Regions from separate parts of the Enterobacter sp. I4 genome, predicted to be linked through region 2. Evidence: predicted binding sites of a transcription regulator. Region 2 holds the regulator's gene; the other holds the start of a gene.
What was found. Region 2 encodes PhoB, which activates phosphate uptake and scavenging genes when phosphate is short. Its sites were predicted from a motif close to CTGTCATAAAACTGNCNNAT; they were not measured.

Region 1 (3,219 bases), 370 kb from region 2:
GCTGGACTATCCGGTAGATATCGGCGAAGTCTCCCGCGTGATGGAGAACCTGCTGCTGTCGTTTGCGGATAAGCTGCTGCGCTATAAGGGCATGCTGTGGATCGACGGCGAACCAAACCGCCTGCTGTTCCAGGGCGTGCAGCGCCTCTACAGCGCCGACTGGGACCGCCCGTGGGGCGAGGAAACGCCGCACAGCGTGATGGTGTTTATCGGAATCCAGCTGCCGGAAGAAGAAATTCGGGCGGCGTTTGCGGGGCTGAAGAAATAACCTCTCCGTTTAACTACGCGCTCCGAACAATCCCCTCTCCCTTTGGGAGAGGGTTAGGGTGAGGGGTAAGAGATAAACTTATTTCAACGCCTGCGGCAGCGTCACAATCCACAGCTCGCTGTCTGATTCCGGTTTCTTCAGCGGCTTCACGCTGAGCGTGGTTTCCACCGGTTTATCATCCAGCGTCAGTGCACCCTGCGCGTTCACCCGATAATCCTTAAGCTTTTTGCCCTCCACCGGGTTTTGCATCGCCACCTTCACGCCAAAGTCGTTATCGTTCGCCACCGCCAGCGTTTTACCGTCAATCAGCGCCAGCCCTTCGGCCTTTTCCTGCTGCCAGCCCAGCGCGCGCAGGTCGACCACCTGCGTTTTTTTAGCAAGCGTAATGCCGCGCTGCGCCAGCGTTTTCGCGTCATCAAACTCCGGGTACTCGCCCGGCCTGTCGAACGCCGTCAGGTCGCTCGCATTGCGCAAATCGACCCTGTAGATGAGGTTGCGCATCGCGTCGTTTTTATCTTCGCCCTGTTCAATCAGCAGGACAGAGTGGTCATCCAGCGCCACGATGTCGCCAATTTTGGCGTCGCTGTTCTTACCGTAAACTTCACTGTCGACGGGGTAGCCGTACATCGCGGTTTTGCCGGTCGCCGGATCGAAGCTCACCAGACGCGTAAACAGCGCCTGCTTTTTGCTCTTACCGTCGATATCCAGCGTGCTCTGCACGGCGGCGATAATACGCCCGTCCGGCATCCGGGTTAGCCCTTCAAAGCCCCGGTTGGCCTGACGCCATTTGATAACGTTGGGCAAACCGCCCGCAATGGATTTCTCCCCTTCTGCCGCCTGCGGGCCGTGGATCGCCAGAATTTTCCCCTTGCTGTCAACGTTGATCAGGAACGGGCCGTACTCGTCGCACAGCCAGTAACCGCCCTTCCCGTCCGGCGTGATGCCTTCCGTATCCAGCCCGCGGTTGTCGCCCTTGAGCACCTTTAAAGCGTCGCTGAACGCCACTTCATTGGTCGAGCCAATCACGCCGTTTTCCAGCGGCAGGCCGTTAATCTCGCCTTTATCATCATGCAGCGGGCGCGCATCCACGGCCTCCGCTTTGCCGTTTTGCACGCGAATCGTCATCAGCATCGGGGCGAAATCCGGCGTCACGAAGATCTTGGCGTCGTTTTTCCCCACCTTTGGCGAATCCGCATTGGGACCGCGATCGGTGACGGTCGCGAAGGTCAGGGTATCGCCCTGCCTGCCGGTGAACAGCAAGCCTGAGCCAATCCCCACCGGAAGCCCGTGCGGAAACGCGCCGGCAAACGCACCGCTGTATTTTACGTGCGAGCCGTCGGGAAAGCTGACGACGTAGCGCTCAGCGGTTGGCTGTGCCGCCAGGCCAGAGAAAGAGAGCGCACAGCCGATAAGCACAGAAATGATTTTTCTTTTCATATTGTTAGCATCCATAAAGTGAAGCCAACAACGTAATGAAGAAACGTGTCAGAAAAATGACATGGCGGGCGCACGGATCCGCCCGAAAGGGTGTATATCAATCACCAGAAATGTAAACCTCTGTCTTTATCTGTGACAGTTGAAATACTTTTGGAAATTATTAGAAACCCAATTAATTCACCCTGAATGACTATTTGCGCCTCGTTCATTCACCGTTTAGCCAGAAATATAAACTGTACCTAAACGCGAATTTATTGCGCATTGACGAGAGGCCAAACAAACATTCATGCAACATTTAAGATTCAATAAACATACATAATCAGCATAAAACCGCGATATGCATCACATTTGCAGTCATAAACATCGCTTGTTAAGGTGCCCTCAGATTAATTTGATGACGAGGGCATACTCATGAAAAAACTTAACGTTCTGATCCTTTCCGCACTGACCGCCGTATCGGGCTCCGCGCTGGCCATGGGCGGCAGCATCGAGCAGGGTAAAAACTTCACCAACCTGAACGTGGAAATGGGTAAATCCACCTCCGGTCTGTACACCGAAGGCAACTGGCTGAAAAACACCGATGACGGCACCCAGACCGGCGGCGTGGGCGCAGGCTACAACGTCGAAGTCGGCCCGGTGATGCTGAACGCTGGCGCGAAGGCTATCTACATCGGCCCGAAAAAAGGCGATAACGGCGTGGCGTTCCCAGTCGGCGGCGGCGTGAACGTTGCTCTGACCGACAGCATCCGCGTGTTTGGTGAAGGTTACGTTGCGCCGGACGGTCTGAACAACAGCGTGAAGAACTACGTTGAAGCCAACGGCGGCGTTAGCTGGACTCCGATCAAACCGGTAACGCTGAAGGTGGGCTACCGCCACGTGAGCGTTGACGGTAAAGACGGCCGTCCAAACCACACGCTGATCGACGGCGCCTACGTGGGCGGTGGAGTGAGTTTCTGATGAAACCCCGCATAGCCGCGCTTTGTGTTTTAAGCATCACGGTCATGCTTGCCGGTTGTGTCCAGTACAAATGGGTTAAGCCAGGCGTCAGTGATGCTGAGATGAATAAGAAGCTCACGGAATGCGAAGCGCAGGCGCTTATCGATCTGCCCCCGGATAACGTCGTGACCGGTTCAAGCTCGGAAAAAACGGACAAGAAGCATAAGAAAAAGGATGTTTCAACGAGCTACACGGTGGAAGACGCGAATGAATATCGCCGGGATACGCTCGTTGACAGCTGCATGTTCAAAAGCGGCTGGGACAAGATTGAAGTGCAATAAATTTCCTGAAAAAAACCTGCCGGATGGCAGGTTTTTTTATTACCGCGTTACTTGCGCACCACCACCAGCTTCTGGTTCACAAACTCTTTGATCCCCAGATCCGACAGCTCGCGTCCGTAGCCGGAACGCTTCACGCCGCCGAACGGCAGCTCGGGCGCGGTGTCGGTGAGCCAGTTGATGTAGACCATCCCCGTCTCAATGCGCGACGCCATCTTCTTCGCCCGCTCGATGTCCTGG
Region 2 (3,219 bases):
AAGGGATCGTAAAACCAGAACAATATGCCAGCATGAAAATACAGGACAACATAATATGCCATGTATAAGAAAAACCCATGGCTAATCATGCGAACAAAAAAGCATCAACCGTATAATATTCACCCGCGCTTCGCTTGACTGCAAAGCAAACGGGCCAGCAGTGGCTGGCCCGTGGAAAGCATGACTGACACGCCCGCGGTCAGGCGCTCTTTTTGGCAATTAATCGTTCCGGGATAACAAAGCTAAAGCGCGTGCCCTTGCCCAGCGTGCTTTCGATATCAAGACGGCTCTCGTGGTGGCCCACCGCATGCTTCACGATTGCCAGCCCCAGACCGCTGCCTCCGGTCTGCCGCGAGCGCGCCTTGTCCACCCGGTAGAACCGTTCGGTGAGGCGCGGGAGGTGTTCAGACCCTATTCCCGGCCCGTTGTCTTCGACGCTAAACTCAGCGCCCGCCGGGGTATGCTGCCAGCGCACCACGATGTGCGTCCCTTCCGGGGTATGGTTTACGGCGTTGTACACCAGGTTCGAGATGGCGCTGCGCAGTTCATCTTCACTGCCGAGCACCTTCAGGTCGTTATCAACCTCAAACGCCAGGGTGTGTTTTTTATGGCTCAAGGTTTGCGCCTCGCGCTCCACTACGCGCAGCATCATCGGCACGTCAATGACCTCGTTGAGCGCCAGCGACGGCGCGGCCTCAATCTTCGAGAGCGTCAGCAGCTGTTTGACCAGCCCTTCCATGCGGTACGTCTGCTCGCGCATGGTGTGCAGCGCTTTCTCACGCGGCGCACCTTCAAGCGTTTGCTCCTGCATCATCTCCAGATAGCCCTGCAACACCGTCAGCGGCGTGCGCAGCTCGTGGCTGACGTTTGCAAAGAAGTTGCGACGCGCCCCTTCCAGCTGGTGCATCTGGGTGACATCTCGCGCCACCATCAGCCACTGCCGATCGCTGTAGGGCATCACGCGAATTTCAAGATGGCGGCCGTTATTGAGCTTCAGATTGTGCGGACGACTAAAATCACGCGTTTTCAGATACAGCGTGAACTCGGGGTAGCGCAGAAGGTTGAGGATGTTCTGGCCGTTATCATCCGGCCAGCGCAGGCCAAGCAGCTGCTGTGCGAGGCCATTACACCAGAAGATCGTCCCTTCTTCCGTCGTCAGGATCACCGCGTCCGGCAGCGACTCCGCGCCGCTGCGAAAGCGTTTGATCAAGCTTCCCAGCTCCCGTCGGCGCTTTTTATTACGCATCTGCATCTGGTGCAGGCCGTAGAGCAGCGGCTCCCAGCTTCCGCTTCCCGGCGGCGGCGTCATACTTCTGTCGACCCACAGCCACCAGGAGAGGCGCAGTAAATTCCAGAAATGCCAGACGAGCAGTCCCGTCACGGCCACCAGTAAAAACCACGGCAGATAGCCAAAAATAGCCCCCAGAATGAAGGCCGGAATACAGCATAAGATCAGTTCAAAGACGAGCCTTTTCCATGACAGACGTTCCAGCACGCGTCACACTCCTGTCATTGTTCAGAAACGGGTCGAGAAACGATAACCCGTGCCGCGGACCGTCTGCACCATGCGATCGTGGCCGCTCAGCTCCAGTGCTTTGCGCAGGCGGCGAATATGGACGTCAACCGTTCGGTCTTCGACATAGACGTTAGTTCCCCAGACGTTATTCAGCAACTGTTCGCGGCTGTAAACGCGTTCCGGGTGTGTCATAAAGAAGTGCAGGAGTTTAAATTCGGTTGGCCCCATATCGAGGGGATTTTCGCCGGTCATCACGCGGTGCGAGGTAGGATCCAGGCTTAGCCCCTGCATCTCAATCACCTCTTCCACCGCCATCGGTGAAATACGGCGCATCACGGCCTTAATGCGAGCGACCAGCTCCTTCGGGGAAAAGGGTTTGGTAATGTAATCGTCCGCACCGGTTTCCAGACCGCGCACGCGATCCTCTTCTTCACCGCGCGCCGTCAGCATAACCACCGGGATATCGCGGGTCAGCGCTTCGCGTTTGATATGCTTGATAAACTGCAACCCGGAACCGCCAGGCAACATCCAGTCCAGCAGGATGAGATCGGGCCAGGGTTCATTCAGCTGGTTCACCGCGCTGTCATAATCTTCCGCTTCAACCGGCTGGAAACCATTTTGTTCAAGCACGAAGCACACCATTTCACGGATCGGAGCTTCATCTTCTACGACCAGAATACGTCTCGCCATACTTTGCCCTGTCTTATCGTATTTAAGTTACAAGTCTGTAATGCGGCGTCATTATGCGTCAGATTTATGACAGATTTATGAAAAACATTACCACGGTAAATAGCAAACTGTTGTTTTATTACAGCGGTTATTTTCCGTTCCCTGAAAGTTTATAATCCTGCTTTCTTATTTTTGCCACGGATCACTTATGCGCATACTTCACACCTCAGACTGGCACCTGGGTCAAAATTTTTACAGTAAAAGCCGCGCCGCTGAACATGAAGCGTTCCTGAACTGGCTGCTGGAGACGGCCCGGAGCCATGAGGTGGACGCGATTATTGTGGCGGGCGACATCTTTGATACCGGGTCGCCGCCGAGCTATGCGCGCGAGCTGTACAACCGTTTCGTGGTTAACCTCCAGCAAACCGGCTGCCACCTTGTGATCGTCGCCGGTAACCATGACTCCGTGGCGACGCTGAATGAATCCCGCGATATTCTGGCGTTTCTCAATACCACCGTGGTAGCCAGCGCCGGGCATGCGCCGCAGATCCTGAAAAAACGCGACGGCACGCCGGGCGCGGTGCTGTGTCCGATCCCCTTTTTACGCCCGCGCGATATCATGCAGAGCCAGGCCGGTCTTTCCGGCAGTGAAAAGCAGCAGCACCTATTGCAGGCCATCACCGACTATTACCATCGCCAGCACGCGGAGGCCTGCGCCCTGCGCGGTGAACAGGCCATTCCGGTCATCGCCACCGGACACCTCACGACCGTCGGTGCCAGCAAAAGTGACGCGGTGCGCGAGATCTACATCGGTACGCTGGACGCGTTCCCGGCCCAGAACTTCCCGCCCGCCGACTATATAGCCCTCGGGCATATTCACCGGGCGCAGGTCATCGGCGGCTGCGAGCACATTCGCTACTGCGGGTCGCCCATTTCGCTCAGCTTCGACGAAACGGGCAAAGCAAAATGCGTGCATCTGGTGAGCTTTACCGAGGGCAAACTCAGCGCCGTGGAGAGCCTTGAGGTTCCCGTCA

Region 1: a site for PhoB is predicted at 1,751-1,770, ahead of MOQ06_RS14880 (esterase-like activity of phytase family protein). Genes of this name have one in related genera too.

Annotation. Positions count from the first base shown of each region.
Region 1 covers NZ_JALBUO010000002.1:542,442-545,660, forward strand. Annotated here, with positions in the region: gene yjiA (GTPase) at 1-268, shown strand, start outside; gene MOQ06_RS14880 (esterase-like activity of phytase family protein) at 347-1,705, opposite strand; gene MOQ06_RS14885 (YfaZ family outer membrane protein) at 2,117-2,662, shown strand; gene MOQ06_RS14890 (hypothetical protein) at 2,662-2,982, shown strand; gene MOQ06_RS14895 (NAD-dependent succinate-semialdehyde dehydrogenase) at 3,030-3,219, opposite strand, start outside.
Region 2 covers NZ_JALBUO010000002.1:168,110-171,328, forward strand. Annotated here, with positions in the region: gene phoR (phosphate regulon sensor histidine kinase PhoR) at 200-1,495, opposite strand; gene phoB (phosphate response regulator transcription factor PhoB) at 1,517-2,206, opposite strand; gene sbcD (exonuclease subunit SbcD) at 2,394-3,219, shown strand, end outside.